2 regions of the Streptococcus sp. 210928-DFI.4.42 genome follow, and region 2 is predicted to be linked to the other one. Evidence: predicted binding sites of a transcription regulator. Region 2 holds the regulator's gene; the other holds the start of a gene.
The links. The regulator NrdR, encoded in region 2, represses ribonucleotide reductase genes. The targets are predictions, from matches to a motif close to ACACNATATATNGTGT.
Positions count from the first base shown of each region.

Region 1: the regulator NrdR is predicted to act here: its motif matches at 1,578-1,593, upstream of nrdH (glutaredoxin-like protein NrdH).

Region 1 covers NZ_JAJCHF010000002.1:115,874-119,292, forward strand. The annotation lists gene ptsP (phosphoenolpyruvate--protein phosphotransferase) at 1-965, opposite strand, end outside; gene LIZ08_RS01425 (phosphocarrier protein HPr) at 970-1,233, opposite strand; gene nrdH (glutaredoxin-like protein NrdH) at 1,710-1,928, shown strand; gene nrdE (class 1b ribonucleoside-diphosphate reductase subunit alpha) at 2,043-3,419, shown strand, end outside.
Region 2 covers NZ_JAJCHF010000017.1:22,577-25,995, reverse strand. The annotation lists gene LIZ08_RS07330 (PTS transporter subunit IIBC) at 1-106, shown strand, start outside; gene LIZ08_RS07325 (endonuclease/exonuclease/phosphatase family protein) at 192-1,004, shown strand; gene nrdR (transcriptional regulator NrdR) at 1,169-1,642, shown strand; gene LIZ08_RS07315 (DnaD domain protein) at 1,643-2,821, shown strand; gene dnaI (primosomal protein DnaI) at 2,822-3,419, shown strand, end outside.

The DNA.
Region 1 (3,419 bases), on a different contig from region 2:
ACAGCTTTGTAGGCTTCGTATTGGTCATCTTCTGTTGGGAAGTCTTGAGAATCCATGTACAAGAATTCTGTACGATAGAGACCAACTGCCTCTGCACCATTATCGTTTACACCTTCAACGTCTTTAGGGGTACCGATGTTGGCAGCCAACTCGAAGTGTTTTCCATCAGCAGTCACTGTTTGAGCATCTTTAAGGAGAGCCCATTCAGCTTTTTGTTTGGCATAAGCTTCACCAGCTGCTTTGAAGGCTGCGATTTGTTCTTCAGTAGGGTTGATCACCACTTCACCAGTGATCCCTGAAACAGCCAAAACATCACCATCTTTGACAAGTTCTGTAATGTTATTTGTACCCAAAACAGCTGCGATTTCAAGTGTACGCGCCATGATAGCTGAGTGACTGGTACGTCCACCGATGTTAGTAACAAAGGCTTTTACGTACTTTTTGTTCAACTGAGCTGTATCAGATGGTGTCAAGTCATGCGCTACCACGATTGCTTCTTCATTGATAGAAGCAGGGTTTGGCAATTTCTTACCAAGCAAGTTGGCAAGGACACGTTTGGTAACGTCGCGAATGTCTGCTGCACGTTCTTGCATGTAAGGATTGTCTTCCATTCCTTCAAAGATTGCAATGAACATGTCAGTGACTTCTTTCAAGCCAGCCTCTGCATTGATTTTTTTCGTACGAATCGTTTCTTTGATCTGACCAATCATTTCAGGGTCAGCGAGAACCATCATATGCGCATCAAAAACTTGCGCTGCTTCTTCACCAAGGCTTGCTACTGCATTCTCCCGAATAAGAGAAAGCTCGTTTTGTGAAGCTTCAAGAGCTGCATCCAAACGAGCTTCTTCTGCACTTGTATCTTCGACTGAAACAGTCTCAAATGATAAGTCTGGTTGAATGAGCAAATATGCCTTAGCAACGGCAACACCGTCAGATGCTGCAATTCCTTTTAGCATTTTTGTCATATTTTTAAGCCAATCCTTCTTTAGTCATTGTTTCTGAAATAGCTGCGATTGCATCATCAGCGTCAGCACCTTCAGCAGAAATTACAACGTCAGCACCTTGACCAACACCAAGGCTCATAACACCCATGATTGATTTCAAGTTAACTGATTTACCTTTGTATTCAAGAGTGATGTCTGATGCAAATTTGCTAGCAGTTTGAACCAACAAAGTTGCTGGACGTGCGTGGATACCTGTTTCTGCCACGATGTGGAAATCTTTAGAAGCCATAATTGGACTCTCCTTTTAAAAAATAGTTTTTGAGTTACCTTTTGATAACCCTTACAATTTGGTATTATATCATCTTTTGAAATTTTTTTCAAGATTTTTATCACTGACTTACAGAAAAAGACTGCGAAAAATCCCAATTTAGATACATTCTAAGAAGTACCTGAAGAATGGAGAACAAATCTTTTCAATTTTCTACTATATTATAAGTAACATTTTCCTCCGCTTTCAAATAAAAAGAAGCAAGTGTACCACAGGATATTGATTCACAAAAAAATTATAACTAATTAAAGATGCTTTAAAGCCTATTCCTATCCCATTTCTTGGAATTTCTCAATTTCCGTTCACCACAATATATTGTGTTTTAAAAACCCCATTTCATATCTTTGCACAATATTTAGTTTTATTTTGTTGACAAGTTGCTGGATTTTGTTTATACTGTTTACAGATTTATATTTCGATAGGAGAACGAAAAAGAAATGGTAACCATTTATTCAAAAAATAATTGTGTTCAATGCAAAATGACCAAGCGATTCCTCGATAGCAATCATGTGGAATACCGCGAAATTAACTTAGATGAACAGCCAGAATTTGTAGAGCATGTTAAGAACCTTGGCTTCAATGCTGCTCCAGTTATTCAAACACCGGATGAAGTATTTTCTGGTTTTCAACCAGCTAAGTTGAAGAAACTTTCTTAATAAACACAGTATTTTGCTTAAATAGGGTCTAGCGTTAGCAACCTAACACTAGACTTTTTACTTGGAAAGAGAGGACTTCTCCTCTTCATTTTTTTGAACTAGAAAAGGATTATTATGGGATTAAAATCTCTTGAAGATGTGACGTATTTTCGTCTTAACAATGAAATCAACCGTCCAGTAAACGGCCAAATCATGCTTCATAAAGATAAAGAAGCTTTGGATGCGTTCTTTAAAGAAAATGTTGTACCAAATACTAGAACCTTTGACTCGATTACAGACAAGATTCAGTACCTTCTCGAGCACAATTACATTGAGAGAGCTTTTATCGAGAAATACCGTCCTGAATTTTTAGAGGAATTGGCCCAATTTATCAAAGATCAAAACTTCCAATTCAAGTCCTTCATGGCGGCCTACAAATTCTATAACCAATACGCTTTGAAAACAAATGATGGAGAATACTATCTTGAAAGCATGGAAGACCGTGTCTTTTTCAATGCTCTCTATTTTGCTGATGGAAATGAAGCTATCGCGCGAGACATCGCAAACGAAATTATCCACCAACGCTACCAACCAGCTACTCCTTCTTTCTTAAACGCTGGACGTGCCCGCCGTGGGGAATTGGTATCATGTTTCTTGATCCAAGTAACCGATGATATGAATGCGATCGGACGTTCCATCAACTCTGCCCTTCAACTGTCTCGTATCGGTGGTGGGGTTGGGATTTCTCTCAGCAACCTTCGTGAAGCTGGAGCACCAATCAAAGGGTATGAAGGAGCCGCTTCTGGAGTGGTTCCAGTTATGAAACTCTTCGAAGATAGCTTCTCTTACTCTAACCAATTGGGACAACGCCAAGGGGCTGGGGTGGTTTACCTCAACGTCTTCCACCCAGACATCATCGCCTTCCTTTCAACTAAGAAAGAAAATGCTGATGAAAAAGTTCGGGTGAAGACTCTCTCACTTGGGGTCGTCGTGCCAGACAAGTTCTACGAGTTGGCGCGTAAGAATGAAGAAATGTACCTCTTCAGCCCATACTCTGTAGAACGTGAATACGGAGTACCATTTAACTACATCGACATCACTGAAAAATACGATGAGTTGGTTGCTAATCCAAACATCCGCAAGACAAAAATTAAGGCGCGTGATTTGGAAACTGAAATTTCTAAATTGCAACAAGAATCTGGTTACCCATATGTAGTTAACATCGATACTGCTAACCGTGCAAACCCTGTTGATGGCAAGATCATCATGAGTAACTTGTGTTCAGAGATCCTCCAGGTTCAAGAGCCAAGCTTGATCAACGATGCTCAAGAATTCATTAAAATGGGGACAGACGTCTCATGTAACCTTGGTTCAACCAACGTAGTCAACATGATGACCTCACCTGACTTTGGTCGTTCGATTCGTGCCATGGTTCGTGCTTTGACCTTCGTCACAGATAGCTCCCACATTGTAGCTGTTCCTACAATCGACCACGGAAACAGCCAAGCGCAT
Region 2 (3,419 bases):
TTCAACAATTGTTGTCTTCACAAATGCAGATGCGATTAAATCCGTTAAGGTCGAACATACTGGTAAATTGGCAGCAAATGCGCCAGTTGCAACAGTAGAATTATAAAAGACATCGGCAAAGAAAATGAGGTTGGGGCAGTGCACCCGGCCTCTTGCCGTTTCTTGATTTGGAGAGAAGGAGAAATCAGGGGATGAAATTTTTAACATTAAATTCCCATAGTTGGATGGAAGAGAATGCTCAGCAAAAATTTGAAACCCTCAAGGAACAAATTTTGGAAGCGCAATATGATGTGATCTGTTTCCAAGAGGTCAATCAAGAAATGGGCTCAGAAGCAGTCGAAACAGATGAGTATTATCAAGCCTTGCCATCATCTGTAGCCATTCACAAAGATCACTTTGTTCGCGTATTGGTAGAAGAGTTAGCTGCTCAAGGACTCCACTATTATTGGACTTGGGCTTATAACCATATTGGCTATGATCACCTCAATGAGGGTGTGGCCGTTCTTTCGCGTCAACCCTTGAAGGCGGATGAGATTTTGGTATCCAATATGGATGATCCAACGGACTACCATACTCGTCGAGTAGCCGTTGCCCATACAAGTGTAGATGGCAAAGAGATTGCTGTTGCCAGCGTCCATCTTTCTTGGTGGGACAAAGGTTTCCAATTTGAGTGGCCACGCATTGAGAACTACTTCAGCCAAGTAGGCAAACCCTTTATTCTAGCTGGTGATTTCAATAATCCTGCCGGTCAAGAAGGGTATGAGACGATTCTATCCAGTTCCCTTAAGCTTCAAGACAGCTTTATCGAAGCTAAAGAAACAAAGGGGACTTATACTGTAGGTCCTGGAATCGATGGCTGGACGGATAATCAAGTTCCATTGCGAATCGATTACGTCTTTGCAAGTCCAGAATGGGACATCCAGCGTCTACATGTCATTTTTGATGATCAAAACAAACCCCATGTCAGTGATCACTATGGCTTAGAAGCCGAATTATCACTTTAATATAAATGGAGAGTCGAAAGGAAAACGATTTTATTCAATCGTCCTTCGACTCTTTTTTATGGATCAATGAGGAGCAAGCATAGGGGATTCTCCTGTTCTTCTGCTTTCTTTACGATTCAATTTATGGTAAAATGAAGTGTTAAAACAGTTTAAGGAGGTAGCAAATGCGTTGTCCAAAATGTGGTGGAAGTAAGTCTAGTGTGGTGGATAGTCGACAAGCTGAAGATGGGAATACCATCCGTCGTCGCAGGGAATGCGAAGAGTGCCATTATCGCTTTACTACCTACGAACGAGTGGAAGAGCGGACTCTAGTGGTCGTCAAAAAGGATGGGACACGCGAGCAATTTTCTCGTGATAAAATCTTTAATGGTATTATCCGCTCAGCTCAAAAACGGCCTGTTTCTAGTGACGAAATCGAAGAAATTGTAAACCGGATCGAGCAAAAGGTTCGCAGCCAAAGTGATAATGAAATCAACAGTGAATATATTGGTTCGTTGGTCATGGATGAGTTAGCAGATCTAGATGAGATCACCTATGTCCGTTTTGCTAGTGTTTACCGGAGTTTCAAGGATGTCGGTGAGTTAGAGACCCTCTTGAAACAAATTACGAAGGGAACCAAGAAGAAAAAGGAAAAATAGATGAAGCCCAATACGCCTTTCGCATTTTTAAAAAATAATCTTCTTCCACCGGCAGGGGCTGCATTGGAGCAGTATTACCTGCCTATTTTGGAGACGGAAACAGTAGCAGTTTATCGTTATCTGCTCGCCTCTTATGATCAGGGTGAAAAACAATATTTACTTGCTCAAATCCTCAATCACTTAAATATAGGATTTCCACAGATGCTACTCGCCTTTGATCGCTTAATTGCTATGGGGTTGATCGATCTCTATGAGGAAGAAGTTGGGATCACCATCCAGTTACATGCTCCTCTTGCCTCAGAACAATTTTTTTCGAATGCTGTTTTCAAACGCTTGCTTGAAAAAAAGATTGGGGAAAAGGCCGTGGAGGATCTGCTCCCAGCACGCTCTTTAGGGACTAGACGGCAAGTTTCCTTCTCGCAAGTCTTTGGACTAGATGCTGGGGAGGTGACTGTTCTTCCAAGTAAGAAACAGCAGTTTGATATGGAGATGTTTAAGCGAATGATGGGGCGTGATGGACTTCGTTTTGTGGATGAAGGAGAAGCAACCCTAGCCCTCTTTGCCATCGCAGAAGAGCAACAATGGACCTGGTATGAAACTTATCTTTTAGCGAAAGAAACAGCTGTAGACCGGATTGTCTCTCCAAAGAGAATGAAGCAAAAGTTGGCTCAGGCGAGCCAAGAGCAACCACGCATGTCCTATAGCCGTCAGGAAGAAACCATTCTGAGGGAAGCTAAGGCAAAATCCAGCCTACAATTTCTAGCAGAGATTAAGAAGGCGCGCAATGCGACCATTACGCAGAGCGAACGCAAGACATTATCCAAGTTAGCTGATCTAGGCTTACTAGACGAGGTGATCAATATTATCTTGTTGTTGACCTTTAACAAGACCCAGTCTGCTAATCTCAATGAAAAGTATGCTTTGAAGGTGGGAAATGATTTTTCTTATCAAGGGGTCAACAGTGCAGAACTAGCGATTTTAAAAGTTCGAGAACGCCAGGAACAAGCTAAAGCTCAAGGAAACAAGGGGACGAGTCCTACATCAGCCAAGGGCAAGAACAGCAATGTTCCCAAGTGGAGCCAACCAAACTATCAAAATCAAACCAGTCAAGCAGAAAAGGTGGATCTTGCTAAAGAGAAACAACGCCTATTAGAAAAACTGAATCAAGGAGGTGAGTAGATGGAAAGTGTAGGTCAAACCATGTCTCACATGAACCGTGCGCGTCAATTTAACTATGAGGATTTGGTCGCACAGATCTTGGCAGACCAAGAAGTGGCTGCCTTTATCAAGGACCAGTCTTTGTCTGAACAAGAAATTCGACGGAGTATTTCAAAATTTAATCAATACATTAGTGAACGCAACCGTTTCTTATTGGGAGATCCGGATTATATTGCCAAAGGTTATAAGCCCATCCTCACCATGAATGAAGGCTATGCGGATGTCGCTTATGAGGAAACGCCAGAGTTAATCGAAGCCCAAAAACGAGCTGCGATCAACCAACGTCTCAACTTGATCAATCTCCCTTCAACCTTGAAAGAAGCGAGTCTAGCCAAGGTGGAACTCGATGATAAGGGGCGATTTGAGGCCTTTGAAGAATTAGCTAATTTTGTGGCCAACTATCCTGAATATCAAAAGGGGATCTACCTCTATGGTGATTTCGGAGTAGGAAAGAGCTACATGATGGCAGCCTTGGCTCATGATTTATCCGAAAAACGCCAGGCCTCTACTACCCTACTTCATTTTCCAAGTTTTGCTATCGATGTTAAAAATGCCATCA